2 regions of the Leuconostoc sp. S50 genome follow, and region 2 is predicted to be linked to the other one. Evidence: predicted binding sites of a transcription regulator. Region 2 holds the regulator's gene; the other holds the start of a gene.
What was found. Region 2 encodes LexA, which represses DNA repair genes until DNA is damaged. Its sites were predicted from a motif close to CNAACANNTGTTNG; they were not measured.

Region 1 (15,901 bases), 200 kb from region 2:
TGGTACCGCGATAAACGCCCTCTAAATACTAATTGTATTTAGAAGGCGTTTTTGTTTAGTAGTAGATTGACTGATTGAGAAGTTTTGTGTGAACAAAACTTAAACTTGGGGTGGCACCACGCTATAGCGTCCTCTTGCAATGATAAAATCGTTGTAAGAGGACGCTTTTCGTTTTATGATATATCAAAATTATAATTAATTTCTTAAAAGGAGTACAGGACATGAGTTATTTAGCGACAATATTACCGAGTTTGTTATCAGGTTTGAAAATGACATTGGGGATTTTCTTTCTAACTATTGTTGGATCAGTACCATTGGGGATCATTGTTTCTTTGGGATTGAAATCACCATATTTCACTATCAGATGGTTAATTAATGGTTATATTTGGATTATGCGTGGGACACCATTATTGCTTCAGTTGATTTTTATCTATTATGGTCTAGGCATGATTGGGGTAACATTTCCTCGTTTTGAGGCAGCAATAATTGCATTTATTATTAATTATGCAGCTTATTTGGCGGAAATATTCCGTGGTGGGTTACAGGCGATACCCGTTGGACAATACGATGCTGCCAAAGTATTAGGATTCAACAAGTTTCAGACATTTTTCAAAATCATTTTGCCGCAAGTGATTAAAATTGTAGTACCGTCATTTGGTAATGAAGTGATTAATTTAGTTAAAGATACGTCACTTGTTTATGTTATTGGTCTAGGTGATATGCTTCGGGCCGGAAATATTGCTGCAAGTCGTGATGTGACATTGATGCCATACTTGTTAGTTGGTTTGATTTATTTATTAATGACTGCAATCGTGACGCTGCTATTACGTCGTAGTGAAAAAGTACTAAATACTTGGAGGTAAGCCGATGTTAACCATTAAAAATTTGACCAAAATGTATGACCAAAATGTCATCTTCAAAAACCTAAATCTGACAGTGCAAGAGGGTGAAGTTCTCAGTATTGTCGGGCCATCTGGTATTGGAAAGACAACTTTGATTAAAATAATGGCAGGATTAGAGCCTGCCAATGGTGGTGAAATTACAATCAACAATGAAGCAATTAGTATAGATGGTGAGCGATCAGACGCTAATATTGGGCTCATTTTTCAAGATTTTAATCTGTTTCCTAATTTTACAGTAATGGATAACATTACTTTGGCACCTGTTAATGTCAATAAAGTGCCAGCTGAAAAGGCTAAAGAACAAGCGTTATCACTTCTGGAGTCACTGGGTATGGTGGACAAAGCGGATTTATATCCATATCAACTCTCAGGTGGTCAAAAGCAACGTGTTGCAATTGCGCGGGCATTAGCAATGAATCCTAAAATATTAGCCTACGATGAGCCCACTAGTGGTCTTGATGAATCATCTACGAAACAAGTAGCAGAAGTTGTGAAAACATTAAAGTCTCGTGGTGTAACGCAAGTGATCATTACTCATGATCAATTTTTTGCAGAGATTGTCTCTGATCGTATCTTTGATTTTGCTAAGGAGGTGGCACGCTAATGCCGAGTCTGAAAAAGAAAATTATTGTCAACAGTCTTGTTGGATTACTTTTTGTGGCTGTCGTTGTGTGGGCGGGTCTCGCGCTATCGCGACCATCACAAACAAACACGAGCAGTAATCAAACGACTGTGCAGACTGATGAGTGGTCGAGAATTAAAAAAGCTAAACAGATTACGATCGGATTAGATGATACATTTGTACCGATGGGTTTTCGTGATAAAAATGGTAAACTTGTCGGGTTTGATGTTGATCTTGCTAACGCAATTTTCAAGAGCATGGGAATAAAAGTTAAATGGCAACCAATCGATTGGTCAATGAAAGAAACAGAATTGAATACTGGCAACATTGACGCAATCTGGAACGGTTATACTATTACGGCAGCCAGAAAAAAGCAAGTCGCATTTTCCACCCCATATCACAAGGCCACACAGGTTTTGGTAACGTTGAAAAAAAATAACATTAACAGTTTTGCTGATATGAAAGATAAGGTTTTAGGCGATCAAACTGCGTCAAGTGGTGATGAGGGATTTAATAAATATCCAAAGGTCTTAAAGCAATATGTCAAGAATAATTCTGTTGTAGGTTATGATACCTTTGATAAAGCATTCAATGATTTGAACGCTGGACGGATTGACGGTCTATTGATTGACGAAGATTATGCCCGTTACTATGTCGCACATCAAGCTAACCCTAATGATTATACGGTGACCGTTGGTAATTTTCCAACTGATCATACAGGTGTGGGATTCCGTAAATCAGACAAGGCGCTTCGAAAGGCTGTTGACAAAGAATTAGCAATTTTTGAGAAAGATGGTCGTTTACAAAAGTTGAGTACAAAGTGGTTTGGAAAGTAGTTAAAATCATGAAAGCGCCGAATTGGCGCCTTTTTTTGTGTTAAAATATGATTATGCCTAAATCAGTTTAATGGGGGAGATATGCTTAGAGATTCATTTTGGATTATGATAATTTTTACCTTAGTTGTCAATACGATAGTAGCTTTTATTACAGTTTTTCGCCAGAAGCGAGATATTGCGACAATTTGGGCATGGATGTTAGTATTGCTTTTTCTACCAGTAATTGGATTTGCTATTTTTTTCCTAGCGGGCAGTCGTATCTCCAGTAAAAAAATTTTTCGTTTGAGAACACAAGAGCAACGTGGTCTTGAACAAATTGCGATTAACCAACGTCATCAATTGGCTGATATTGAAACATTATTGCCTATTCCTGAAAGTGCCAGCGAGCTATTGGGTTTATTTTTGACTTCTGACAAATCTGTCCTAACACGTGGTAACAAGATTACGACATTCACTAATGGTGAAAGTAAGTTTGAAGCTTTATTTGACGATATACGTGCGGCAAAGGAACATATTCATTTAGAATATTTTACAATTTATGATGACACCATTGGTAATCAGTTAATTGACTTGTTAACCAAAAAAGCCAGTGAAGGTGTTGAAGTGAGAGTTATTTTTGACCAGTTTGGTTCTCATGGACAGCATGTTGATATGTATAAACGGTTACGTGCTGCTGGTGGCGTAGCTGTACCTTTTTTGATGCGCCGTTTTCAAGTTTTGACTTTGCGTTTTAATTTCCGAAATCACAGAAAGATTGCAATAATTGACGGGAAAATTGGTTACATTGGTGGTTTCAATGTTGGAGATCAATATTTAGGCAAATTCAAAAGATTTGGTAATTGGCGTGACACACATACCAGAATTTCAGGTGATGCGGTGTTGTCACTACAAAGTCGTTTTTTGATGGATTGGAATGCCACAGCTGAAGGCAAAGAAATATTGACACAAACGACCGCCTATTTTCCTGAAAACTTTTCATTACCAGGTAAATCTATGATTCAAATTGTTTCAAGTGGACCAGATAATGATATGAAGCAAATTAAACAAGGTTTTATGCGTATGTTTGCTTCTGCACGAAAAAAAATAATGATTCAAACACCTTATTTTATTCCTGATTCACCAGTTTTAGAAACATTGGAAATTGCGATTTTGTCAGGCGTTGAGGTTTGCTTGATGATTCCAAGCATGCCGGATCATCCGTTAGTTTATCGTGCAACTCAGTACTATGCAAAGGAATTAATTGACTTAGGAGCGACTGTTTATCGTTATGACGGTGGCTTTCTACACAGTAAAGTGGTGATGATTGATAATGAGGTGGCCACAGTAGGATCAGCTAACATGGATATTCGCTCGTTTTCACTTAATTTTGAAGCTAATGCGTTCATTTATGATCCCGAATTTGCGGTACAATTAGAGGAACTCTTTATAAAGGATATTGAGGAATCGACACTTTTGACAACGGATTATTTTGATCAACAGTCTGTCTGGATGAAATTCAAGCAAAAATTTAGTCGATTATTCTCGCCAATATTATGAAAAAATACAGAATTAATTCAGGGGTAAATTTAGTTGTTTTACCCACCACACAATTTAAAACGCTGCATATTGCCATTGATTTTGTAGCGCCGGCATTAACCTCTAATATTAGTGCGAGATCTCTTTTATCTTATCTTATGGCAGTTAGTGCGCGGCAATACCCAACACAGCAAGAGGTGGCCCAAAAAACTATCGATTTATATGGGGCACAGTACCAAACAGATGTTTACCGCTTTGGTCAAACCCATCATGTGCGCGTAACACTGCAATTGCCGGCTCCTGATTATATTGATGACGGCAATGATTTGTTAGTTGATGCGTTTAATTTCTTACAAGAAATGATTTTTGACCCGCTTCTAGATGGTCAAAAATTTGACCGAAAGGTCTTTGTCAAAGAGCAACAAAGCCTGATTAATGAATTAGAAAGTATTAAAGACGATAAACCACGCTATGCAATTAGTCAATTACGAAATATCACTTACGATGTGCCAAATTTACAATCATCATCAGCAGGTGACATTGATTTGGTCAAAAATTTGACACCTGAGTCGCTCTACACTGCTTACCAGAATATGATTTCAAGTGATCTTGTTAATATTGTTGTTTTGGGTAATGTCAATGAAAGTGATGTTGAATCAATAATCAAGGACTGGTCGATTTCTCCACGAAGGCTACCAGTATTACAGCCATTTTATCGTCAGGCGCTGCGACCAGCTACTGTTGAAAAGAAGCAATATCAGCGGGACATTAACCAAGCCATGTTGACATTAGCAATGCGTTTGGATGTACCACCGTTGGATAAGCAAAGATTTGCGGCTATGGTGATGAATGCTTTGTTGGGCGGATCTCCTTTGTCTAAGTTGTTTATGAATGTACGAGAAAAAGCGTCGTTGGCATACAGCATTTATTCAAAATGGCAATATGACACTGGTTTCTTATTGATTGCGGCCGGCTTAGATGCTGACAAAGTGGTGCAAGCAGAAAAAATGATTGACGAAGAGATTTTGGCAATTCAAAACGGTGAATTTGAGGATAAAGTGGTAACCTCAATTAAAAAAAGTTTGATAAATGATTATCTCAGTCAGCAGGATTCGCCGAATAGCCAAATAGAAACTGCTTTTTCACGTTTGCTGACTGGTAGTGAGACTAGTGAGTCTGAATGGATTAAACAAGTACAGGCTGTCACTGCCAATGATATTCGACTTGTAGCAAAAAAACTTCAGATACAGAGCAGATTTATATTGTTGCCTAAGGAATAGCATGCTAGAAAAGTATTACAAACAATTAAAAGAAAAAGTATTGATTGAAACAATGCCGGATGGGTTAAATGTGGTGATGGTGCAAAAACCAGAGTACCACAAGACATTTGCTGTTTTGACAACCGACTTTGGTTCACTTGATGAAAAATATCAGATAGGACATGACTCACCAAAGCAAATTCCTGCTGGCACTGCTCATTTTTTAGAGCATAAACTTTTTGAAAAAGAAAATGAAGATGCGTTTACGCGTTTTGGTCAATTAGGGGCGGATGCTAATGCCTTTACAAATGCCTATCAAACCAGTTATTTATTTTCTACGACGCAACATGTTGTACCCGCACTCCAGCATCTTTTGCAATTTGTCCAAACACCTTATTTTAGCGATAAAACGGTTGCAAAGGAGCAAGGCATTATTGGGCAAGAAATTCAAATGTACCAAGATGATCCAAATTGGGCTGTTTACATGGGCATCTTGTCTATGATGTATCCTGACTCGCCAATGGCGCACGATATCGCCGGTACACAACAATCTATTGCTACAATTACACCAGAATTATTATATGATGTGCACCACGCTTTTTACCAACCTAGCAAACTCACACTGCAAGTAATTGGTCATTTTGATGCACACGAAATTTTAGAAATAATTAGTCAAACACAACAATCATTTTCGACTACCTCTTCAGAAATTAAGCGGTTAGTGCCAAATGTTCAACCACGTGGTAGTCTGTCTACTACACGTCAATTTAGTATTTCACGCCCCAAAGTCGCATTTGGAATTCGCATTGATGGCAAGCCATTAAGCGGGACAAATATTACGAAGCGTACTTTAGCTGCCGACTTACTATTAGATTTACTTTTTGGTGAGCAAACGAACTGGTATCAAAAGTTGTATAATGAGGGTGTTATTGATTCAGAATTTGACACATCATTTGATTTAATACGTGAGTATCAGTTTATCAGTATCTTCGCTGAAACCACAGCTTATCCGGCTTTAGAAAAGGCGATTCAAACGCAAATTGAGCAATATCGTAGCGCATTAAAAAATCAGTCCCTTAGTTTTGAACGACTTAAACGTGCAACAATTGGTGAAGGCATACAGCGTCTCAATTCACTAGAAAATATTGCCCTTCGAGGAGATGATGCCTTGTCTGGGGCTAATCTTTTTGATAAGATAGAGTTGTTACAAGATTTAACATTTGATGACATTCTTGTAACAGCAGATACAATTTTTCAGAATGCTGTGTTGCAACGATTCGTGTTGCAAAAATAGGTTTTAGGACATTTATGAGTGAAACATTAACCAATCAAATTGGCGAGCAGTTAAAAGGTGCCCGCCAAGCTAAAAATTTAACATTGGATGATATTCAGGATATTACCAAGATTCAACGTCGCTATTTGGTGGCGATTGAGGAAAACAATCTCAGCGTCTTGCCGGGAGATTTTTATGTGCGTGCCTTTATTCGTCAATATGCCTTAGCTGTAGGTTTACACCCAGATGAGGTTTTAGGGGAAAAGCCACCAGTGTCAATTTCACGTAGTAGTGATTTGAGTCGTGCGCACCAAGATGATGATGGGATTATGCGCGCAGGCATAGATCACACAATGACAGCGAAGTCTAGATTGTCCAACTTTATGCCGACGATATGGATAGGTTTGCTGATTATTATTGCGCTTGCAGTGATTTGGTTTGTTCTGACTCACGTTGGTACTGGAACGTCACAAAACAGTGATGGCGGCAATGTTTCAGTTTCGTCTTCGGCTGTGGCTAAATCTTCGTCTGATGTTACATCCTCAAAAAAATCAAGTTCTTCTTCGTCTGCTTCGAGTTCCAGCGAGAAAAAATTGGATTTGAGTTCGCCTGAAACAGATACTAGTTTACAAACCACAATATTTAATTTATCTGACGAAAACACTAAAAAGCATACTGTTGTGATTAAAGCGCAAAGTACAGGTACAAGTGTTAAGGTGAGTGATGGTAATAATGCCATATTGTTAAATGAGACGGTTTCGGCTGGCAATGACAAAACAGTAGAGATTCCATCTGGCACAACCTCTTTTAATGTACAATTTACTAATGTTAGTAACGCTACTTTAACTGTGGATGGTGAATCTGTACCAGTAGATGGTGCGACAACTGCTTTTTGGAATGTGTTATTTAATTTAAACAAATAGAAGGATTTCTCATGAATTTACCTAACAAATTAACCGTTTTCCGTATTATTTTAATTCCAATCTTTATCTTGTTACTAACAATACCACTAGATTGGGGAAATGTGGAGTTGGTGGGCACTGAAGTGCCCACCACATGGTTGATTGCGGCGATTGTCTTTGCAATTGCTGCAATAACTGATTTCCTAGATGGTAAAATTGCACGGAGTCAACATTTAGTAACAAATTTTGGTAAGTTTGCAGATCCATTAGCGGACAAATTATTGGTGATGACTGCTTTGATTTTTCTGACTAGTTTTGGGGTTGTGCCAGCTTGGATGACTGCCGTCATTGTCATTCGCGAACTGGCTATTACTGGCTTGAGAACACTGATTGTTGAAAATAATGGTCAAGTGCTTGCTGCACAAATGCCCGGTAAAATCAAAACATTTTCTCAAATGTTTGCCATTTTCTTTTTGTATATTCATAATGCACCGTTCGCCGTGGTTGGCTTTCCAATAGGAGATGTCTTATTGTGGATAGCAGTTATATTTACGATCTATTCAGGAGTGGACTATTTTTGGCAAAACAGAGTTGTTTTTTCGGACGGGTTATAATACATTTTCAAAGCGCGGGAAGCGCTTTTTTCGTATAACAAAGTATGAACAAAAGATAACGAACAAATGTTCGAAAAAGACTTGCTTTTGATTCTAGAAACAGTTACACTAGTCAAGTAAGATAAAAGGAGTTCGCCGCATGGTAACAAAAAAGACGACAAAAAAAGATGATAAAGCTAAAAAGGATGGCCGCCAGGCTGCACTTAATGAAGCGCTAAAAAAAATTGAAAAAAATTTTGGTAAAGGCTCTGTGATGACTTTAGGAGACAATGCGCTGACACAAGTGGAAACAATTCCCTCGGGATCTGTTAAGTTAGACATTGCTCTGGGCGTTGGTGGCTACCCTAAAGGGCGTATTATTGAGGTTTACGGACCAGAATCTTCTGGAAAAACAACCATTGCACTACATGCTGTTGCTGAAGTACAAAAACAAGGGGGAACAGCAGCATATATTGATGCTGAAAATGCCTTGGATGTTAAGTATGCAGAGGCTTTAGGTGTCAAAAAAGATGAACTATTACTTTCTCAGCCTGATACAGGTGAACAAGGGCTAGAAATTGCCGATGCCTTGGTTCAATCTGGAGCGGTTGATATGATTGTGATTGATTCAGTTGCTGCGCTAGTGCCTCGCGCTGAAATTGAGGGTGAAATGGGCGACGCACACGTCGGTCTTCAGGCTCGTTTAATGAGTCAGGCTTTGAGAAAGCTTGCTGGGACTCTAAATCGAACAGGGACTATCGCTATTTTCATTAATCAAATTAGAGAAAAAGTCGGTGTCATGTTTGGTAACCCAGAAACAACACCTGGTGGTCGTGCACTTAAGTTTTATTCAACGGTTCGCCTAGAAGTTCGTCGCTCGACACAAATTAAAGATGGTACTGATGTAACTGGTAATTTAACGAAGGTTAAAGTTGTAAAAAATAAGGTTGCCCCACCGTTTAAGGTAGCAGAAGTAGACATCATGTATGGTAAAGGAATTTCACAGACCGGTGAGATTTTGGATTTGGCAGTTGATCAAGATATTATTGATAAGGCCGGTGCTTGGTATGCATACGAAGGTGAGCGTATTGGTCAAGGACGAGAAAAAGCTAAAGATTACCTTGATGATCCTGAACACGCTGATTTGAGACAGGAACTTTATATTAAAGTTCGCCAAGCGTATGGCATCAATGGTGATGGCAACGATTTTGCGCCAACTTCAGAGGTGCCTGAAGATAAGGATGGTGCGGTTGGTCAAACTGCAGACTTAGATTTAGGTATTGATGATGATTTGACAGATGAGCCAATTGTATAAGTTATGTAAACATTTTAGGAAAACGCTAGGGCGTTTTTCTTTTTTTTGTTACAATGCAGATAATAGATTCCATGGAGATTAACATGACTAAAATATTGGTTGTCGATGATGAAGTAGCAATTTCAACGTTGTTGCAATATAATTTGGAGCAAAATGGGTTTGAGGTGACAACGGCAGGGGATGGTAGTTCCGCTTATCAATTAGCGAAATCAGAACAATTTGATGCAATTTTACTAGATTTAATGTTACCTAACGTGGATGGCATGACAGTTTTAAAACAAATTCGTCAAGATAAAATCACAACACCAGTCATTTTAGTGACGGCCAAAGGGGACGAATTTGACCGAGTGTTTGGTTTGGAACTTGGTGCTGATGATTATATTACCAAGCCGTTTAGCCCACGAGAAGTGATTGCCAGATTAAAAGCAGTGTTACGCCGTTCACAAATACCCACCGTCGAATCAGAAGAAACTGTGATTACGATTCAAGATTTAAATATCAACGATGGCAAAAAGATTGTTACTAAGGCTGGTCAGAGTGTTGCATTGACACCACGTGAATATGATTTATTATTGTATTTCGCCCAACGATTGGGTCGCGTGATCGATCGCGAAACTATTTTGACCGCGGTTTGGGGCTATGAGTATACCGGTGAAAGTCGTATGGTTGATATGCATATTAGTAATCTACGTGAAAAAATAGAAACAAATCCCAAATCACCAGAAATATTGAAAACGGTTCGTGGATTTGGCTATACAATGATTAGTTGACGGTCCTAGACCGTTTTTTGTGTAAATTTATCTTTACAATTATTTACATAAACACGACGAAAATAGGTTACTATTCCTAACAATGGCACAGTATTATATAACTTGTAAACAAGGAGTGGCCCCCAAGAGCCTCTACTACGACCTTGTTTTCATTACATAATCCAAAGGGAGAAGTACATCATGAACAAAAAAGTTGCAGGTATTATTGGAGGAATCGTTGTCATTGCGGCAGGGATTGCATTATATACCTCTGCTAATAATAAGTCGAGTGACAGCAAATCATCATCAACGTCATCGACGAAAGTTAGTGGAAAAGTGCTATCTTTGGGGTCAACTGCTTTACAGCCACTGGCAGAACAAGTTGCGTCCTCGTTTCAAGATAAGAATCCAGATGTTACAGTGACAGTTCAAGGTGGTGGCTCAGGTGCGGGCCTTAGCCAAGTATCAGACGGGTCAGCGCAAATTGGTAACTCAGATGTTTTTGCTGAAGAAAAAGAAGGTGTAGATGCAAGCAAGTTAGTTGATCATAAGGTTGCTGTTGTTGGTATTGCACCTGTTGTAAATAGTGATGTTCAAATTAGCAATATTTCGAAGACACAATTGCGTGAGATTTTCACTGGCAAAATAACGAACTGGAAAGACGTCGGTGGAAAAGATGAAAAGATTGTTGTGATTAACCGTGCAACTGGATCAGGCACACGTGCTGTGTTTGAAAAGAATATCTTAGATGGTCAAAATGCCGTGCAAGCAACAGAGCAAGACTCAAATGGTACTGTTCAAAAAATTGTTAAAACTACACCTGGTGCTATTTCATATCTAGCATTTGCCTACTTAGATGCTGATGGTATCAAGGCACTTAAATTGGACAATGTTAAGCCTAGCAAAGCAAATGTTGAAGACAATTCATGGCCTATCTGGGCATACGAACACATGTATACAAAGGGTAAGGCAACTGGTGCCACTAAGGCATTCTTGGATTACTTCTCAACAAAGTCAGTTCAAAAGACGATTGTGCCAAAGTTGGGTTACATTGGTTTGACAGATATGAAAGTAACACGTGATTCAAGCGGAAAAGTCACTGACAAATAATTAAATGATAGCAGTTAGTCAAAACAGGGTAATACCTGTTTTTTTTGTTAATCAAATTAGTGCTGATTTTTGTAGCGAAGATGATATGATAAACGTATGAAAAATAAATTTGAAAAATTCATTATTATTTTGGGCCTAAACTTGATTTTACTGATCTCCTTAACTCAAATTGTGTCATTGACAAGGCAGACTTTAACAGCCTTAATTTTTATTGTGATTTTGATTTCAATTATTGAAGCTTGGCTTTCTCAACTGTGGGAAATGAGTGATGCGACTGAATTAGCTGTGATGAAAAAAAGGATGCAGGACACGTTAGCTGGCGAAACTCCTAGAGGTGTATTAGCATCACCTGAATCGCCTTATTATGACTTGTTGCAATCTTTTAACGCATTACAGACGTATGTTCGGCATTCTCAATATGATAATAAACGTGATGTTGGCAATTATCAAACATTACTTACTAGCTTACCTGTTGGCGTGATCAATGTTGATCGACATCATACGATTGATGTTTTTAATCAGAAAGCTGCTGATTTATTGGGGGTTTCTTTACCAAAATTACCGATTTCAGAAAATTTGATAATTCGTCAATTTACATTATCGGAGTTAATTAGCCAAACATTTAATACACAATCAAAGCAACAATCAATTCTAAACCTAACAATCAATGGGGAAACGCGTCAATACGATGCTAGCACACTGTACCATCAATCTGGCGCTGAGGGTGAAGTCATGATTATGCTTTATGATTTGACGAGTGTTTTGCAAATTGAACGTATGCAAGCAGATTTTTTGGCCAACGCTTCGCATGAGTTTAAAACACCGCTAACTGCGATCACAGGATTTGTTGAAACATTACAAGGACCTGCTGGGGATGACCCTAAAACGCGAGCTCAGTTTTTGTCAATCGTAGCAAATGAGTCGCAACGTCTTTCTGATTTAGTAAATGATATTTTGTCTCTTTCTCGTCTCAAACATAAGGCTGATGGAGAAGTTTCAATGATTAAAGTATCTGAAATTGTCAATCAACAAATTCAAAAAATTAATAGTCAACGCGTTAAAATTCATAATGCTGTGGCAGAAAAATTTGAAGTGCTGGGCGTTTCTGAGGATGCCACGACGATTATTCAAAACTTATTGACTAATGCCGTGAAGTACAATGTTGAAAACGGTGAAGTGTGGGTGACGGCCAAAAAAGATAAGTCACAATGGACTTTAAGTGTTCGCGATTCTGGAATTGGTATTCCACTGAGCCAACAATCGCGTATTTTTGAAAGATTCTATCGTGGCGACGAGTCTAGACAGCGCAAAATTGCCAGTGGTACTGGTCTTGGGCTGGCAATAGTAAACGAAATTGTGACCAAACATAACGGTCGACTGCAAGTGAAATCTCAAGTAGGCGTTGGAACAACGATTACACTGACGTTGCCTTTGTAAAGAAGATATTGTGACTATCTTCTTTTTTTGTATTTAAAAAATTATAGAACTTATAAATCGCGATGTCAGTCCATAAAAGAGAACATATAGTTTTATTATTTTAAATTCCTTTACACAAACTTTACAAAAAGGCGTTCTGATATTTACACAAGTTTAAGATAATTAAAACGTAGTAGTAAATCTTGGGAGGCATTAAACATGTCGAAATCACATCGCGGCGCGATTGTATCTTCAATCGTTGTCGTGGCTATTGTTGCAGCACTCGGAACAGCCTATGCCACGCGTGATCAAAGCGCATCTGGTACTTCAATCACAGCTGTTGGATCGACCGCGCTTCAACCACTTGTTGAAGCGGCTGGTGAAGAATACGCTAAAGAAAATCTTGGTACATTTATTAATGTTCAAGGTGGTGGAACGGGAACAGGGCTCAGTCAAGTTTCCCAAGGCGCCGTAGATTTAGGTAATTCGGATGTTTTCGCTGAAGAAAAAGAAGGCATTAAAGCCAGTCAGTTAGTAGATCATCAGGTTGCTGTTGTTGGTATTGCACCCTTGCTAAATAAAGACGATGGAGTCAAAAATCTATCAACAGCGCAATTAAAAGCTATTTTTACAGGTAAAATAACGAACTGGCAAGAAGTGGGTGGTAAAAACCTTGACATTGTCATTATCAATCGTGCAACTGGTTCTGGTACAAGGGCGACTTTTGAAAAATGGGCCTTAGATGGTGCTGAAAGTATTTCAGCTCAGGAACAAGACTCATCAGGTATGGTACGCTCAATTGTGGCGACAACGCCTGGCGCAATTTCCTATGCTGCTTTTGGTTACATCGACTCGTCTGTTGTGGCTGCTAGTGTTAACGGCATAAAACCTAATAATCAAAATGTTGCCACTGGCAAATATGCCATTTGGTCATATGAGCATGTTTACACAAAAGGGAAACCTAATGCTCAAGTTAGTAAATTTTTAAAATATCTCACATCAACAAAAATTCAATCTACTTTAGTTCCAAAGCTGGGCTATATCTCAATTCATGATATGAAAATTAGTCGTAATGTTAATGGTCAAGTGGTTGAAAAATAAGCGTGTTCGTTGCTGACGCTGATTGCGCAACAACACTCACCGTGGAGAAAACATGGATAATATCACAAAAAAACTAATGCAACGCTCTGAATCAACTCGAAAAGATACTATTGGTCGTGCAATTAGCATGACAGCGTTGATCTTGATTGCAATCGTTGTTGTTTCAATTTTCGTTTTCGTTTTGAGTCGTGGCCTGTCCACTTTTTATAAAGATGGTGTCAATGTGAAAGATTTCTTATTTGGCACAACATGGAATCCTTCTGTAACTGATCCTGCAACTAAAAAGCCTTATATTGGGGCTTTGCCAATGATTTTGGGGTCATTTTTAGTAACGTTCTTGGCAGCCATTGTTGCAACACCGTTTGCAATCGGTACTGCTTTGTTCATGACTGAAATTGCACAAAAACGCGGCGCCAAAATTATGCAACCTATTGTTGAATTATTGGTTGGTATCCCATCAGTTGTCTATGGTTTTATTGGCTTAACGGTTGTTGTGCCAGTTATAAGAACAATTGCGGGTGGTTCAGGATTTGGTATTTTGTCAGGTACAATTGTACTTTTCGTTATGATTTTGCCAACTATTACTTCGATGACCGTTGACACTCTGAAATCTGTACCTCGTCATTATCGCGAGTCTGCTCTAGCAATTGGAGCGACGCGTTGGCAAATGATTTATAAGGTTGTTTTACGTGCTGCAACACCTGGAATACTGACGGCCATTGTATTTGGAATGGCCCGAGCATTTGGTGAAGCTTTGGCGGTTCAGATGGTTATTGGAAATGCTGCTCTGATGCCACACAGTTTGACAACACCTGCCTCAACATTGACTTCTGTCTTGACGATGGGAATTGGTAATACCGTCATGGGGTCATTACAGAATGACGTATTATGGACCTTGGCAATGATTTTGTTAATCATGTCATTGGTATTTAACTTAATTGTGCGTGCAATTGGACGTAGAGGAGCGATGAAGTAATGAAAGCAAAAACTGCTGATAAAATAGCCACCGGCTTTATTTATGCCATTTCAGGTATTGTCGCATTAATTTTGTTTGCGATGCTGTCATTTATCCTCGTAAGAGGAGTACCACACTTGTCATGGCATTTTCTGACTTCACCGGCCCGAGCTTTTGAGGCTGGTGGCGGTGTAGGTGTGCAACTCTTTAACTCATTTTATTTATTGATTTTGGCTATGGTAATTAGCTTCCCAATCGCATTGGGCGCAGCAATTTACTTAAATGAATATGCTAAGAAAAATTATTTTACAGCGATTGTCCGAACGGCAATTGAAATTCTAAGTTCGTTACCATCTGTTGTTGTTGGTTTGTTTGGTTTTCTATTGTTCGTTGTTCAATTCAAATTGGGATTTTCAATTTTGTCTGGTGCCATTGCACTAACTTTGTTTAATTTACCATTGTTAACACGTTCGATTGAGACAAGCTTGGCTCAAATTCCAGACTTACAACGTGAAGCGGGATCTGCACTGGGATTGTCACGTTGGGAAACGGTTCTACATGTGATTTTGCCAGCGGCTGTGCCTTCAATTGTAACAGGGGTTGTTCTGTCAGCAGGTCGTGTGTTTGGTGAAGCTGCCGCACTAATCTATACTGCTGGACAATCTGCACCTGCTTTGAACTTTGGTGATTGGAATCCGTTCAATATTTCAAGTCCCTTGAATCCAATGCGTCCAGCAGAAACTTTAGCAGTTCATATTTGGAAAATTAATTCTGAAGGCATTATGCCAGATGTTAACGCAGTTTCTGCGGGTGCATCAGCAGTGTTAATTATTGTTGTATTACTGTTCAACTTTAGTGCGCGTAAATTAGGTACCAAGTTGTATAAGAAACTAACTAGTTCGTGAGGCGACTATGACAAATCCTAACTTTGAATTTAAACCTGCCAGTGATTTTATTAGAGAAGACGCTCCCGAACGTTATATCTATAATATGGCATCTGACAAGCATGAAATTGCAATTTCCACGCATGACTTACAAGTGTCTTATGGTGATAACCTCGCTTTGAGTGAAGGTGATTTGGAATTTGAACGCTATAAGATTACGAGCCTTATTGGTGCCTCAGGTTCTGGTAAATCAACATTTCTAAGATCTTTGAATCGTATGAACGATGATGTTGCTACTGTTAATGGTCAAATTATGTATCGTGGTGTGGACATTAACACTAAAAATATTGATGTTTATGAGATGCGTCGTCACATTGGTATGGTCTTTCAACGACCCAATCCATTTGCTAAATCAATTTATGACAACATAACCTTCGCGCTAACGCAACGTGGCAACTACACGAAAGAA
Region 2 (15,901 bases):
CAGACAAGTTCAATGACTAAAGGTGAAAGTCTCATTGATACATTGAAAACGCTAAAAGCTATTGGTGTTGATGTAGCAGTCATTAGACATTCTCAGAATGCGTGGTATAAAAATCTATTGACTGCCACTGGACATGATTTGCCACAGCTCGTTAATGCTGGTGACGGTAGCGGGCAACATCCTTCCCAAAGTTTATTGGATTTAGTCACAATTTATGAAGAATTTGGTCGATTCAAAGGATTGAAAATTCGAATTGTTGGTGACTTGGCCCACTCAAGAGTTGCACGCTCAAATGCTGAAATTTTGAATAATTTGGGCGCAACGCTGACCTTTAGTGGACCAGATAGTTGGCGACCTGACGATTTCACAACATTTGGGTCATATACAGACATTGATAATGATTGGTCAAATCAAGATGTCGTCATGTTCTTGCGTGTACAGCATGAAAGAATTACGCAAACAGAAAATCAATCCTTTTCTAGTAGACAATACCACGAGCAGTTTGGGTTGACACAAGATAGGTATGAACGATTAAAAAACACGGCGATTATCATGCATCCAGCACCAGTTAATCGTGATGTAGAAATTGCTGATGAACTGGTTGAAGCACCACAATCTAGAATATTTGAACAAATGACAAATGGCGTGTTTGCTAGAATGGCTATTTTAGAATATGTAACGGAGAATGATTAATGACAGTTATCAAAAATGCTAGGGTTTTGCTAAATGATGAACTAGTACAACGCGATGTCCAGTTTAAAGATGGCAAAATCGTTGCTGTTTCGAAACTGATCGATGATACCAACGATCGGTATTTTGACGCGAAACAAGCGTTTTTATCCGCAGGATTAATCGATGTTCATGTCCATTTTCGGGAACCAGGGTTTGAGTATAAGGAGACCATTGCCACTGGTTCTAAGGCTGCTGCGCGTGGTGGCTTTACAACAGTTATTGCGATGCCCAATCTCAATCCAGTCCCAGATAATCCGAAACTATTGGCGGATCAAATTCAACGAAATACCGACAACGGTTTGATTCATATTGCGCAGTATGGCGCTATTTCTGCTAATTTGACGGCAACTAAAATTTCTGATATTAAAGGGATGGCTGATGCGGGAGCAACCGCGTTTACTAATGATGGCAAAGGTGTTCAGACAGCTGATACCATGTTACAAGCGATGCAAGCAGCCGCGTCAGTCAATAAACCGTTAGCAGCTCATCTTGAAGATGATAGTTTATTACACGGTGGCGTTATGAACGCTGGTGCAACGGCAAAAAAATTAGAACTGCCAGGCATTACAGGATTGGCTGAAAGTACACAATTAGCGCGTGATTTGGTTCTGGCAAAAGCAACGGGTGTACATTATCATGTTGCCCATATCTCGACGAAAGAATCAGTGGCCTTGGTTCGTATGGCAAAAGCAGCAGGAGTAAACGTGACTGCTGAAGTGTCGCCACATCATCTGTTGTTAGCAGATGATGATATTAAAAGTGACAATGCTTTGTTTAAAATGAATCCGCCACTGCGTGCCCAAGCAGATAGAGAGGCGTTAATCTCTGGATTACTGGATGGCACCATTGATATGGTCGCCACTGATCATGCACCGCATGGGAGCGAGGAAAAATCAAAATCATTCCGTGAATCCCCATTTGGGATTACCGGAATCGAAACAAGTTTTCAATTGCTTTATACGCATCTTGTTAAAAGTGGTGTGATGACTTTAGCCACGCTAATGAAACGCATGGTATCTTCACCGGCAGAAGCTTTTCAACTGAAAGCACCAACTAATATTGCGGTTGGTGAAGTAGCGGATTTGGCCTTATTTGATTTAGACCATGAAAGTGACATTACCGTTGATGATTTTCAATCATTAGGCAAAAATTCACCTTTCGTTGGTTGGCGAGTATTTGGTAAAACGTTGGCAACTTGGGTTGATGGCGAAATAGTTTACGAGGATCAAACAAAATGACAAAAAGATATTTAGTTTTAGAAAATGGGTCAATTTATGAAGGTGAAGCTTTTGGTGCGGATGTTGACGTGATGGCTGAGTTAGTGTTCAACACAGGTATGTCCGGTTATCAGGAATCAATTACTGACTTATCATACCGCGGCGAAATGATTGTTTTCACTTATCCTTTGATTGGCAACTACGGTGTTAATCGTGATGATTTCGAAAGCCTGCGTCCAGCTGCCTCAGCAATTGTTGTGCATGAAATTGCTCGGCGACCAAGTAATTGGCGTCAAATGATGAGTTTACCTGAATGGGCAGAAAAAAGTGGTATGCCAGGCATTAGTGGTGTTGATACCCGAGCTTTAACTAAAGAATTACGCGATTTTGGTGTCATGAAGGCTGCTTTAGTAGATGAAGTCACTGAAGAAACATTAAGTGCTCTGAAAAATTTTCAATCGTCAAAAACCATGGTCGCTGATGCAACTACCAAAACGCAATACCAAAATCCAACTGATGGTGTATCAATTGCACTAATTGATTTTGGTTTAAAAAATTCAATTTTACGGTCTTTAGCGAAGCGTGGTGCAAATGTGATGGTTTTTCCAGCTGATGTGGCCGCTGAAACAGTTTTAGCAGCTAATCCGGATGGCATTTTGTTGTCAAATGGGCCTGGAGATCCGCAGGATGCTGCCTATGCTATTCCAACGATTCAAGCGCTAGAAGAGAAGGTACCGTTGATGGGAATTTGCTTAGGACATCAGCTATTTGCCCTTGCAAACGGTGCAGAAACCTATAAATTAAAATTTGGTCATCGGGGCTTTAACCACGCTGTCCGTCATTTATCAAAAGAACGTCTGGACTTCACTTCGCAAAATCATGGTTACGCCGTTGACCGTGATAGCCTTGCTAATACTGATTTAGTGGTGACGCATGAAGAAATTAACGACCACACGATCGAAGGTTTGCGTTTGAAAAAGCATCACGCTTTCTCGGTTCAGTTCCATCCTGATGCTGCACCTGGTCCACATGATGCAGAATACTTGTTTGACGATTTTCTAACAATGATTGCAGATGCAAAAAAGGAGACAACTCAAAATGCCTAAACGTAGCGACATCAAAAAAGTGTTGGTCATTGGTTCAGGTCCCATTGTGATTGGGCAAGCAGCTGAATTTGACTATTCGGGTACACAAGCTGCTTTGAGTTTGAAAGAGGAAGGTTATGATGTTATTCTGGTAAATTCTAATCCAGCAACAATCATGACTGACTCAGAAATTGCTGATAAAGTGTATATCGAACCATTGTCACTAGATTTTATCGAACGTATTTTGCGTAAAGAACGACCAGACGCAATTTTACCAACATTAGGCGGTCAAACAGGCTTAAATATGGCTAAGGACCTGTCCGAAGCGGGCATTTTAGATGACTTAAATATTGAACTATTGGGCACCAAGCTGTCGGCTATTGAAGAAGCTGAAGATCGTGAAGAATTTAAAGATTTAATGGAACGACTTCATGAACCAATTCCAGAATCAACAATTGCTACAACGGTTGACGAAGCTATCGCATTTGCTGATGAACATGGTTATCCTGTTATTGTCCGTCCTGCGTATACTTTAGGCGGAACTGGTGGTGGAATTGCAGAAAACCATTCAGAGTTACTAGCGATCTCGGCCAATGGCTTGGAGTTGTCTCCAGTCACACAAGTTTTGATTGAGCGCTCAATTGCTGGTTTCAAGGAAATTGAATTTGAAGTGATGCGCGATGCACATGACAATGCGTTGGTAGTGGCTTCAATGGAAAATTTTGATCCAGTCGGTATTCATACGGGCGATTCAATTGTGACGGCGCCAGTTCAAACTTTATCGGACCGTGAAGTTCAAATGATGCGTGACGCAGCTTTGAAAATTATTCGTGCTCTAAAAATTGAGGGCGGCGTTAATATTCAGATGGCGTTAGATCCGAAGTCCTACAAATATTACATCATTGAGGTTAACCCACGTGTTTCAAGATCATCTGCTTTGGCTTCAAAAGCAACTGGTTATCCTATTGCTAAGATGGCTGCCAAAATTGCAGTTGGTTTGACACTAGATGAAATTATCAATCCTGTTACTGGTACAACGAAAGCAGAATTTGAACCAGCATTAGACTATGTCGTTGTGAAAATTCCGCGTTGGCCGTTTGATAAATTTAGTTCAGCTGATCGTCGACTTGGCACTCAAATGAAGGCGACAGGAGAAGTTATGGCTATTGGTCGTAACATGGAAGAAGCTTTGTTAAAGGCTGTTCGTTCTTTGGAAATTGGTGCTGTTGGACTCGATGATGTGACATTTGATAATTTGTCAGATGAAGCGTTGATGCAAGCACTTATGCCAGCGCGAGATGATCGTTTATTTATGATTGCCGAACTATTACGTCGCGGTATTTCGCTTGAAGCCATTCATGATAAAACCTTGATTGATGAATTTTTCTTAGATAAAGTATTGCATATTATTGAAATTGAGCAAGAATTGGCAGAGCATGTCAATGATGTTGATTACTTGCAGTATGCTAAAAAGAATGGCTTTGCTGATGCCACGATTGCAAAAATTTGGCACCAGTCAATGTCAGAAATACGACAACTTCGCCATTCAAATCACTTGTTACCTGTGTATAAAATGGTTGACACCGTAGCGGCTGAATTCGAATCGAAAACACCATATTACTATGCTACCTATGAAAAAGAAAATGAATCAGTTGTTTCTGATAAAAAAAGTGTGATTGTTTTAGGGTCAGGTCCCATTAGAATTGGTCAAGGTGTGGAATTTGATTACGCAACTGTACATGCGGTGAAAGCAATTCAGCGCGCAGGATATGAAGCGATTATTATGAATTCTAATCCTGAAACGGTTTCAACGGATTTTTCTGTGTCTGATAAATTGTATTTTGAACCTTTAACATTAGAAGATGTTTTGAATGTGATAGATTTAGAACAGCCTATTGGTGTCGTCGTGCAATTTGGTGGGCAAACTGCTATTAATTTGGCGCAACCTCTCACTGATAATGGTGTTCAGATTTTGGGGACAACGGTTGAAGATTTAAATCGTGCTGAAGATCGTGAAGCATTTGATCAAGTGATTAAACAACTCGCATTACCACAACCAGTGGGTAAAACAGCTACAACTGTTGCTGATGCTTTGAGTGCAGCTCAAGAAATTGGTTATCCAGTTCTCATCCGACCATCTTATGTTTTGGGTGGTCGAGCAATGGAAATTGTGTCATCTGACGACGAATTAAAAGACTATATGCAGCGTGCGGTCAAAGTTTCTAATGATCATCCAGTATTGATTGACTCATACCTCGTTGGTCAGGAAGCCGAAGTAGATGTCTTATCAGATGGTGACACTGCCGTAATTCCTGGTATTATGGAGCATATTGAACGTGCCGGTGTACATTCTGGTGATTCAATGTCAGTATATCCGCCACAATATTTGTCACAAAAAGTGCAGCATGAAATGGTTAACGCGGCCATTAACTTAGCTAAATCATTGAACACAGTTGGCTTAATGAATGTGCAATTTGTCATCCACGAAAATACAGCCTATGTGATTGAAGTTAACCCCCGTGCCTCGCGTACAGTACCATTTATTTCAAAAGTGACTCATCTGCCATTGGCACAATTAGCTACTCGTGTGATGCTAGGTGAAAAATTGGCTGATATGGGATTTGAAACAGGTCTTGTGCCAGCCGATGACATGGTTCATGTCAAAGCGCCAATCTTTTCATTTACTAAATTGCCAGATGTTGATTCACTACTTGGACCTGAAATGAAGTCAACTGGGGAAGTCATGGGGTCGGATACAACTTTGCCAAAAGCATTGTATAAAGCCTTTGTTGCTTCAAATATTAAGGTACCGCAGTATGGTAACGTGCTTTTCACAGTCGCAGATGCTGACAAGGAAGAGGCGCTGACCTTAGCGCAACGATTTAATGATCTTGGATTTGCAATCTTTGCTACCGCCGGTACAGGTAGTTACCTCGCAGCTAATGCGTTACCAGTCGAAGTCTTAGATAAAATTTCAGAATCTGATAACAATTCAGTTGTTGCATTGCGTGAACAAAAGTTGCAAATTGTCATCAATACTACCCAAGCTGATGAACGTGCAGAGAGCGATGGCCGGTTGATTCGAAATGCAGCCATCGAAAATGCCGTGCCATTGTTTACGGCACTGGACACAGTTAAAGCGTTTTTGGAAGTCCTAGAGTCACGTAGCTTTACAGTTAAAGAAATGCAATAATAATAAAGGACTAATAAAAACAGCCTGAGAGCTGTTATTAGGAGAAAACATGAATAATCGTTTAACAGTCAACTTACCTGGTTTAAGTCTTAAAAATCCCATTATGCCATCATCTGGTTCAGTGTATTATGGACTTGATGATGTCTACGAAGTCGAGCGTTTGGGCGCTTTGGTTACTAAAACAACCACTTTGGATGAAAGAATAGGCAATCCTCAACCTTGGATTGTAAACACGTCAGCTGGCATTTTGAATTCAGTCGGTTTGGCAAATCCTGGTGTGAATAAAGTCATTAAAGAATTTTTACCAAAAATAGCGAATAAATACAGCAATTTACCGGTGATGATTTCAATTGCCGGCGAAACAGTGCAAGATTATGTTAGATTAACAGAATATCTTGATGCCATTGATACTGTTTCAGCGATTGAAGTTAACTTATCTTGTCCAAACGTCGATCGTGGTGGTATGGAATTTGGTGTTAGTGCCGAATCTGCTGCTGAAGTGATTGCTGCCATGCGCCAAGTTACTAAGAAACCTATTTATGCCAAAATGTCGCCTAATGTTACTGATATTAAACCAATCGTCAAAGCAGTTGAATTGGCTGGTGCAGATGGATTGGTCTTAATCAATACATTAGTCGGGATGAGTCTTGATTTGGCTAAGCGTGCGCCGAGTTTGGTAAGAGGAATTGGCGGTCTATCAGGTACAGCTATCCATCCGATTGCTGTACGATTTGTTTATGAAGCGGCTCAGACTGTTGATATTCCAATTATTGGCGTAGGCGGCGTTACGCAGGTTGACGATGCTTTAGAACTTATGATGGCGGGCGCGTCAGCCGTGCAAGTCGGGTCTGCAATTGCGACAAATCCAACAATCATGACAGATATCATTGCAGCATTACCAAAAGCACTTGATAAATATGGATTTACGGACGTGACAGAAGTAACGCGAACGTTCAAGAAAAGATGACCACTAAGGGGAAAAAACATGATAAATCGACCAGTTTTTATTGCACTGGACTTTCCAGATGGTAACACGGCACTAAATTTTTTAGAACCTTTTAAAAAAATAGACAAAAAGCCGGCAATCAAGGTTGGTATGGAATTATTTTTTGCAGAAGGACCGGATTTTGTCAGAGATTTACGCCAAAAGGGATTTGATATCTTTTTAGATTTAAAACTTTATGACATTCCCAACACTGTTGGCCATGCAGTTGCCAATATTGCAAAATTAGATGTTCAGTATTTAACGTTACATGCGGCCGGCGGGACTAAGATGATGACTGCTGCAGTTGCTAATAAAGGTCAAAACTTAAAAATACTAGCAGTGACGCAATTAACATCTTTTTCTGAAGCTGACGTTCAAGAAATTTCCCAATCGACAGTAACGTTGGCAGAAAGTGTGTTGTACTTAGCAAAAATGGCTGACAACGCAGGTGTGGATGGCACGATTAGTTCACCTTTAGAAGCTGGTATGATACAAGCTAACACGCAATCAGATTTCTTAACCATTACGCCTGGTATCCGTTTAGCTGGGGATAACGCAAACGATCAAAAACGTGTCACAACACCAGCCAAAGCAAAACAATTAGGTGCAACGGGACTGGTTGTTGGTCGTTCGATTACTAAAGCTAGTGATCCAGTTGCCGCATATCAACAAGTATTGAATGAATGGAGTCTTTAAATGACAGATTATGCAAATGCAGTTGCTAATGATTTACTAGAAATTGGTGCAGTTAAATTTTCACCGGAGGCACCATTCACATGGGCGTCAGGTATTAAAAGTCCGATTTATACTGATAATCGCATGACGATTGGTTTTCCAAATGTTCGAAAAAACATTTATAGTGGTTTAACAGAATTAATCAAAACTGAATACCCTGATGTTGAAATTATTGGCGGCGTTGCTACAGCAGGGATTCCGCACGCAGCATGGGTGGCGGATCAATTAGAAAAACCAATGATTTATGTCCGGTCAAAACCAAAAGATCATGGAGCGGGTCGCCAGACAGAGGGTGCAAACGTAGCGAATCACAAAGTAGTGCTAATTGATGATTTGATTTCAACGGGTGGTTCAGTCCTGGCTGCAGCAAAAGCAGTTGAAAAAGAGGGTGGTAATGTTTTGGGCATTGTGTCAATTTTTTCATACGAACTGTTAGCTGGCGTAAAAAATTTTGAGAGTGCTAATTTAACTTTTAAATCATTGACAACCTATTCACAGCTGATGACATTGGCTATTAGTCGAGGAGACTTGGCTGAAGATCAGATTGAAACATTAAATGAATGGAAAAAGCAACCTGAAAAATGGCAAGTAAACTAAAAAAATCGACAATATTGTCGATTTTTTTAATAGATTGCGTCTCGATAAAGACCAATAACTTTACCGAGAATGGTAACTTGCTTTAAAATAATTGGCGCCATTGCATCATTTTCAGGTTGCAATCGATAATGATCTGCTTCACGGAAAAAGCGTTTTACAGTTGCCTCATCATTGTCATTCATTGCGACAACGACGTCACCATTATCAGCATTTTCTTGACGACGAACAATGACTTTGTCACCATCCAAAATACCAATATTGATCATTGATTCGCCATGAACATTAAGCATGAACAAATCACCATCAAATTGCATTAGATTGTCAGGAATGGGGAAAAATTCTGTTGCCTCTTCTTCAACGGCCAAAATTGGTGTTCCTGCTGTCACAACACCGAGAACAGGAATCTTACCAGGCGTAATTGAAACACCTAGCATTTCTAACCCAGCGTCTGTGATTTCAATGGCGCGTGCTCTTGGTTTTGAAGCATCTTTTAAGAGATATCCTTTTTTAACCAAACGCTCAATATGGCCATGAATGGTAGATGACGAAGATAATCCAACGGCCTCACCAATTTCCCTGACTGTGGGAGGAAAACCGTTAGTTGATTGGGCCTCATGTATAAATCTTAAGACTTGTATTTGTTTGCTTTCTTGAATAATTGCCATGATGGGGTTCCTACTTAATAATTAGTAACTCAATTATACCCAAAAAACACGAACAAATCAAACACGTGTTCGTGATTTTATAAAATACCAAATAAGTATTCAAGAATATTTATAAATTCTGTAGAAACCACGTGATTTCTGTTTGTTTTCTGTGTATAAAGAACTGGAATTTTGAACTTATTAACTTCACTTTTTTGATGGCATGCACTAACCGGCTGTGATATAATTGTTATCAGACATTCGATGAGGAGAAAAAACATGAGTACAGGACTTGTAATCTTGATTGCGGTTTTGGCCTTGGCGATTGGTTTGGCTGGTGGTTTCTTTTTGGCACGTAGTTCAATGAAAAACTATTTGGCTAAGAATCCACCAATTTCTGAAGAAATGATGAAGTCAATGATGATGTCAATGGGTCAAAAGCCATCACAAAAAAAGTTGAATCAAATGATGGCTCAAATGAAACAACAAAGTGCAAATGCGCAAAAAAAATAAGCTTAGCGCTTATTTTTTTTGTATTCTTTTAGGATCAATGTAGTGCCAATCAGGATTAATTTCATCATCTAATTTATCGAACGCTGATTGCATGATGTCTGTATATTTGGCGATGTTTTCAGCATTCAATTTATCGGCGCGATCAATGTAGATTGGCTCTCCAAAATTAATTGTGGTATTATGGCGTTTAAAGAGGTGGCTAAACTTCACTGGGCCTTGGTATACCGCCGGTACAATTGGTTTTCCGGCCATACGCGCAATTAGCAATGATCCGGACTTCAAATCATCGCTGTGGCGCGAACCAGACGGGAACATGATTAATGATCTTTGACCACTTTTCAGCTCACGAACTGGATATTTGATGACACTAGGACCAACGTTTTCACGATCAACAGGGAAAGCACCTGCTGATTTAATAAGCCAGGCCAGTGGTTTAAATTTAAAAAGTTCAATCTTGGCCATAAAAATAAAATGTTTGGGATACGCAGCCACAGCGTACCATACAGGGTCCCACCAAGTACGATGTGGGCCAACTAAGACATAATTATCATCTTTAGGTAGTTTGTCACGGTTCATATATGTAATGCGACCGTTGATTGTCCAAATAATAGCCACGGCAACACCACGAAGAAAGTCGTAAAATTTCATATTTATTCACCTCATAAACGAAATCAAATTTAATTTTACCGAGAAAAGGGAAGAAACGCAAATGACAGAGCCAAGTTTAACAGCAGGCGAACGGATTGATGGTTTACCATCTCAAAATATTAGAATTATTCAAAGTCCAGATATGTTTTCTTATTCACTTGATGCCATTTTACTAGCACATTTTGCAGATGTTAAAGGTAAAGGACGGGGACATGCTGTTGATTTGGGTGCCGGCACCGGGGCGGTGGGGTTATTTTATGCGCCAAAAGTGAGTGGCCGCGTCACATTAGTCGAAATCCAGCCTGAATTGGCAGCCATGGCACAGCGCAGTATTGATTTGAATGGGATGTCTGATCGTGTTAGTGTACTGCAAAAGGATATGAAAAATATTTTTGAGGACATCAAACCGGGATCGGTCGAGACCGTGTTGAGTAACCCACCTTATTTTCCTTTAAATGACACCACTAAAACTAATCATGATCATCACTATGAATTAGCGCGCCACGAATTAACAATCAACTTACCAAATTTAGCTCAAATTGCTAATAAACTGTTGAAAAATAACGGTAAATTCTATATGGTCCATCGACCAGACCGTTTGGCAGATATTTTTGCAGCTTTTGCTAACCGCAAACTTATGATTAAGCGGATTCAATTCGTCTATGGTAAGGCAGATCGTGAGGCAAATATGGTTTTGGTCGAAGCGATTAAATCAGGACGTCCGGGTGGCGTACGAATTTTACCAGCTTTAATTGCTTATGATGAAAAAAATGATTACACACCCGAAATGAATAACATTTTGTATGGCAAGGCTTGGTCATAATGAAAGCATATTTTTTTTACGTTTTATATACTGCTGACGGCTATTTTTATGGTGGTTTTACAGATGATGTCTTGCGTCGTTTAGCGACACACGAATCAGGAAAGGGAGCTAAATTTACACGTGTTAAATCTCGTCATCCACTTCAATTGATTTATCAGGAATCATTTGAAACTAAAAGTGATGCATTAAAGGCAGAGGCAGCTTTTAAAAAGCTGACGCGACCTCAAAAAGAAACGTTTCTATTGGCACACAAAGTAACCAAAGTATGGTAATAAAGTCCTTGCTAAACATATAAAAATACCGTATAATTTAACTTGTTGTGGAAAACAACAAATACACACGACAAACGAGAACGCGTAGGTGCAGTGATGTCAGCGTGAACCACGAATTTGTCGGCGGAAAAACCTAGGAGGCCATATCATGGCAGTTATTTCAATGAAAGAACTCCTCGAAGCAGGAGTACACTTCGGTCACCAAACACGTCGTTGGGACCCAAAGATGGACGAATACATCTTTACAGAACGTAATGGTATTCACATCATCGATTTGCAAAAGACAGTTAAGTTGGTTGATGAAGCCTATAACTTCATCCGTAACGCTTCAACTGACGGCGCAAATGTTTTGTTTGTTGGTACAAAGAAGCAAGCTTCTGATGCTATTGCTGAAGAAGCAACACGTGCCGGTCAATATTACATCAACCACCGTTGGTTGGGTGGTACTTTGACTAACTGGAACACGATTAAGACACGTATCCAACGTTTGAAGGATTTGCAAGCAATGGCCGAAGATGGCACATTCGAGCAATTACCTAAAAAAGAAGTTGTTTTGTTAAACAAGCAACGTGAAAAGTTGGAAAAGTTCTTGGGTGGTATTCAAGACATGCCTGGATTGCCAGATGTTTTGTTTGTCGTTGACCCTAAGAAGGAAGAAATCGCTGTTAAGGAAGCCAACATGTTGAACATTCCTGTAGTAGCAATGATTGACACAAACGCTAATCCTGATGTTGTTGATGTTAAAATCCCAGCTAATGATGATGCTATTCGTGCCGTTCGTTTGATTACTGCGAAGATGGCTGACGCGGTTATCGAAGGTCGTCAAGGTCAAGATTCAGCACCAGAAGATGCGTTTGTCGAAGGTGATGAAAATACAGAATCAATCGAAGAAATTGCTAACATTGTTGAAGAAGGCAATAACTAATTATTTGATTTAAAAATACCGTTCCTTGCGGACCTGTTTGGGGCGCGGAATGGTATTTTAGTATGTTATAATTAAAATACATTAAATTATTTTAGAGGAGCACTATAATGGCAATTACTGCTGCACAAGTAAAAGAACTACGTGATAAGACATCTGTTGGTATGATGGATGCTAAGAAAGCATTGGTCGAAGCTGATGGCGACCTAGATAAGGCAATTGATTTGTTGCGCGAAAAAGGGATGGCTAAAGCTGCTAAAAAGGGCGATCGTGTCGCTGCAGAGGGTATGACAGCTGTTGCCGTTAAAGGTAATCGTGCTGCAATTATTGAATTGAACTCAGAAACAGATTTTGTTGCTGGCAACGCAGAATTTAACGAATTGTTGAGTGCTGTTGCTAATGCGATTGTTGAATTTGCACCAGCTGATGTCGAAGCTGCTTTGGCGCTTGAAGTTGAAGCTGGTCAAACTTTGAACGACAAGATTGTTGGTACGACACAAATTACTGGTGAAAAAATCACTTTGCGTCGTTTTACAGTTGTGGAAAAGTCTGACTCTGAAAACTTTGGCTCATATTCACATTTGGCTGGTTCAATTTCTGCATTAGTTGTCGTTGATGGTGCTTCGGAAGCAGCTGCTAAAGACATTGCAATGCATGTTGCTGCTATTGCACCACAATATGTTTCAGATGATCAAGTACCTGCAGAAGTTGTGGCTAAGGAAAAAGAAGTGCAATTGGCTTCTGAAGATTTGGCAGGCAAGCCAGACAACATCAAAGAAAAGATGGTTGATGGTCGTATCAAAAAGTTCTTGGCAGAAATTTCATTGTTGGATCAACCATTTGTTAAAAATGGTGATCAAACAGTTGCACAATTTATTGCTTCACAAAATGGTTCAGTCAAGTCATTTGTCCGTTATCAAGTCGGTGATGGTCTTGAGAAAAAAGTGACAGATTTGGCTGAAGAAGTTGCTAAGCAACTAGGATAATTGATTTTTCAGTGTGGGATGATTGTTATCTAGTATTGATTAATCTGTACCATTATTTCTATGAAAAGCGCGTTATTGTTGATAACGCACTTTTTTTTCGGAATTTTTGCCTGATTTTTGATATAATTGTATAAGCAAATAAAAGAGGTTAGACATGACTGATATTAAGTACAAACGTGTTTTGATTAAGTTGTCAGGTGAGGCTTTGGCTGGTGAAAAGGGACAGGGCATTGATCTTGCCGTTGTGTCAGCTATTGCCGAAGAGCTGAAAGAAGTTCACGATTTGGGAACTCAAATAGCAATTGTTGTTGGTGGTGGTAACTTGTGGCGCGGCGAACCAGCTTCTAAGGTTGGTATGGAACGCTCACGGGCTGATTACACGGGTATGCTGGGCACTACGATGAACGCCCTAGTGTTGCAAGATGCCTTAGAACGTTCTGGCGTTCAAACACGTGTTCAAACAGCAATTACAATGCAACAAATTGCAGAACCATATATCCGTGGGCGTGCCATACGTCACTTAGAAAAGGGACGCATTGTTATTTTTGCCGCTGGTACTGGATCACCATACTTCTCTACCGACACTACCGCAGCATTGCGTGCTAACGAAATCAATGCTGATGCTATTTTGATGGGTAAAAATGGCGTTGATGGTATCTATGATTCAGATCCTAATAAAAACGCTGATGCTGTTAAATTTACAGAATTGACTCACTTGGAAATTTTGCAAAAAGGTTTGAAGGTAATGGATTCAACGGCAAGTTCTCTTTCAATGGATAATAATATGCCATTGGTCGTGTTCAATCTTAATACACCTGGTAATCTCAAGCGTGTTGTGCTTGGTGAACCAATTGGAACCACAGTAACAGGAGAAAAATAATGACTTTTGATTTAACAAATGCTCAAGAGCGGATGCAAGGGGCACAGGAAGCTTTACAACGTGAATTGGCTAATATCCGTACAGGTCGAGCTAATCCAAATATTTTAAATCGTATTGAAGTTGAGTATTATGGTGCCATGACACCCCTAAATCAAGTGGCGTCAATTTCGGTGCCAGAAGCGCGCATTTTGCTGATTACACCTTTCGATAAAAGTGCTTTGGAAGCAATTGTTCATGCAATTAACGTGTCAGATTTGGGGTTGAATCCTGCGTCAGATGGCAACATTGTGCGTTTGGCGATTCCGCAAATGACAGAAGAGCGCCGTAAAGAATTAGCTAAAGAAGTTAAAGCTGAAGCAGAAAAAGCCAAGGTTTCAGTCCGCAATGTTCGCCGTGACATCATGGATGACATTAAAAAGGATAAAGAAATGCCTGAGGACGATGCTCGCAAGGCAGAAGATCAAACGCAAAAGCTGACTGACGAAAATATCAAAGCAATTGATGGCATTGCAGCTGAAAAAGAAAAAGAATTATTAACAATTTAATTCTTATGTTATACTAAAATAACTTTTAAACTTGGTAGCTTACCAAGTTTTTTTGTTTGGAGGGAAAATGTTTAGGCGTTATTTTAAATTTTGGCGAGAGGCACTTGATTTTCATAGTGGTGCCTATCGATTAGATTTTTTTTGGATTCATGTCGTTAACGATTTAATATTAGCGATTATCGGTTTCGCAACACTAACAGTCAGCAACTCTTTTTGGTTTGTGCTGAAAGTTGATGCAGCCGTCTTTATTGTGCTGTTTGTCCCAAGCCTTTCGTTGTTCATTAGACGTTTACGCGATACAGGGTTTTCAATTAATCAGGTTATGTTTGTTCTGCTAAGTCCGTCGTTACTTTGGATTGCCATTGATATTTCAGCTGAATTACGTAGCATAGTATTAGCTTTACTTGTCATCTTGATATATTTTGGATGGCTCTTATTTCTGGTTTCTAGGCGTTCAGCTTATTGGACACCATGGTTATCGAGAAAAGAAAAAATAGGTTATGGTATTGGGTTTGCCGTTATGGTTAGTTTGTCCTTTGGTTTGCAATTGGCTGCTGGCTCTGTGATTAGGCAGGATGTTAAAAAAGTATTAGTGCATGCTGTGTTTAAACAGCAGAAAATCGAAAAAGATACAGTGCAAACCACAGAATCTGACACTAGTAGTAGTTCCGAATTATCCTCATCTGCAGAGCGCATACCGTCATCGTCGTCATCAGCCTCATCTGAAATTCCTGATAAATCAATAGTGGATGTGCCGGATGATTCTGTTACTAAGGCCTATCGACAATTGTCTGTTGATGTCATAGGAGATTCGGATTTTGGACATTTTCAGGTCAAGGGTAATTGGCAACAAGACACGTCATCATTACAATGGCTACAGCTAACCCAACAAATTATGATTTTAACCAGCACTCAGGGTCAAGGATGGGGTGTTGACTTTTCAAGTTTTTCATTTCAAAAAATCATAGGGCAATCACAGCTAACATTGTCTAATTTTCCGGCTATCAGTGCTTTGCGTATTGATGGGACCTATAAGTCGAATAATAGTGATACGGTCAAGAATATGGCATATCTTGAATGGCATATGTCTGATGGACATATTCGCGTCGTATACGTGATTGCGC

Region 1: recA (recombinase RecA) is a predicted target of LexA. The motif match lies at 7,983-7,996, and genes of this name have one in related genera.

The regions. Positions count from the first base shown of each region.
Region 1 is NZ_JACVUE010000001.1:240,154-256,054, forward strand. It holds T-box leader at 1-25, shown strand, start outside; gene IAE53_RS01060 (amino acid ABC transporter permease) at 222-863, shown strand; gene IAE53_RS01065 (amino acid ABC transporter ATP-binding protein) at 868-1,506, shown strand; gene IAE53_RS01070 (amino acid ABC transporter substrate-binding protein) at 1,506-2,360, shown strand; gene cls (cardiolipin synthase) at 2,442-3,896, shown strand; gene yfmF (EF-P 5-aminopentanol modification-associated protein YfmF) at 3,893-5,155, shown strand; gene yfmH (EF-P 5-aminopentanol modification-associated protein YfmH) at 5,157-6,428, shown strand; gene IAE53_RS01090 (RodZ family helix-turn-helix domain-containing protein) at 6,443-7,330, shown strand; gene pgsA (CDP-diacylglycerol--glycerol-3-phosphate 3-phosphatidyltransferase) at 7,342-7,923, shown strand; gene recA (recombinase RecA) at 8,063-9,217, shown strand; gene IAE53_RS01105 (response regulator transcription factor) at 9,301-9,987, shown strand; gene IAE53_RS01110 (phosphate ABC transporter substrate-binding protein) at 10,168-11,076, shown strand; gene IAE53_RS01115 (cell wall metabolism sensor histidine kinase WalK) at 11,173-12,513, shown strand; gene IAE53_RS01120 (phosphate ABC transporter substrate-binding protein PstS family protein) at 12,712-13,593, shown strand; gene pstC (phosphate ABC transporter permease subunit PstC) at 13,646-14,569, shown strand; gene pstA (phosphate ABC transporter permease PstA) at 14,569-15,453, shown strand; gene pstB (phosphate ABC transporter ATP-binding protein PstB) at 15,461-15,901, shown strand, end outside.
Region 2 is NZ_JACVUE010000001.1:439,113-455,013, forward strand. It holds gene IAE53_RS02075 (aspartate carbamoyltransferase catalytic subunit) at 1-693, shown strand, start outside; gene IAE53_RS02080 (dihydroorotase) at 693-1,970, shown strand; gene IAE53_RS02085 (carbamoyl phosphate synthase small subunit) at 1,967-3,055, shown strand; gene carB (carbamoyl-phosphate synthase large subunit) at 3,048-6,227, shown strand; gene IAE53_RS02095 (dihydroorotate dehydrogenase) at 6,277-7,194, shown strand; gene pyrF (orotidine-5'-phosphate decarboxylase) at 7,213-7,908, shown strand; gene pyrE (orotate phosphoribosyltransferase) at 7,909-8,544, shown strand; gene lexA (transcriptional repressor LexA) at 8,571-9,209, opposite strand; gene IAE53_RS02115 (YneF family protein) at 9,468-9,701, shown strand; gene IAE53_RS02120 (1-acyl-sn-glycerol-3-phosphate acyltransferase) at 9,711-10,349, opposite strand; gene IAE53_RS02125 (tRNA1(Val) (adenine(37)-N6)-methyltransferase) at 10,411-11,172, shown strand; gene IAE53_RS02130 (GIY-YIG nuclease family protein) at 11,172-11,444, shown strand; gene rpsB (30S ribosomal protein S2) at 11,593-12,369, shown strand; gene tsf (translation elongation factor Ts) at 12,477-13,352, shown strand; gene pyrH (UMP kinase) at 13,507-14,232, shown strand; gene frr (ribosome recycling factor) at 14,232-14,777, shown strand; gene IAE53_RS02155 (DUF805 domain-containing protein) at 14,845-15,901, shown strand, end outside.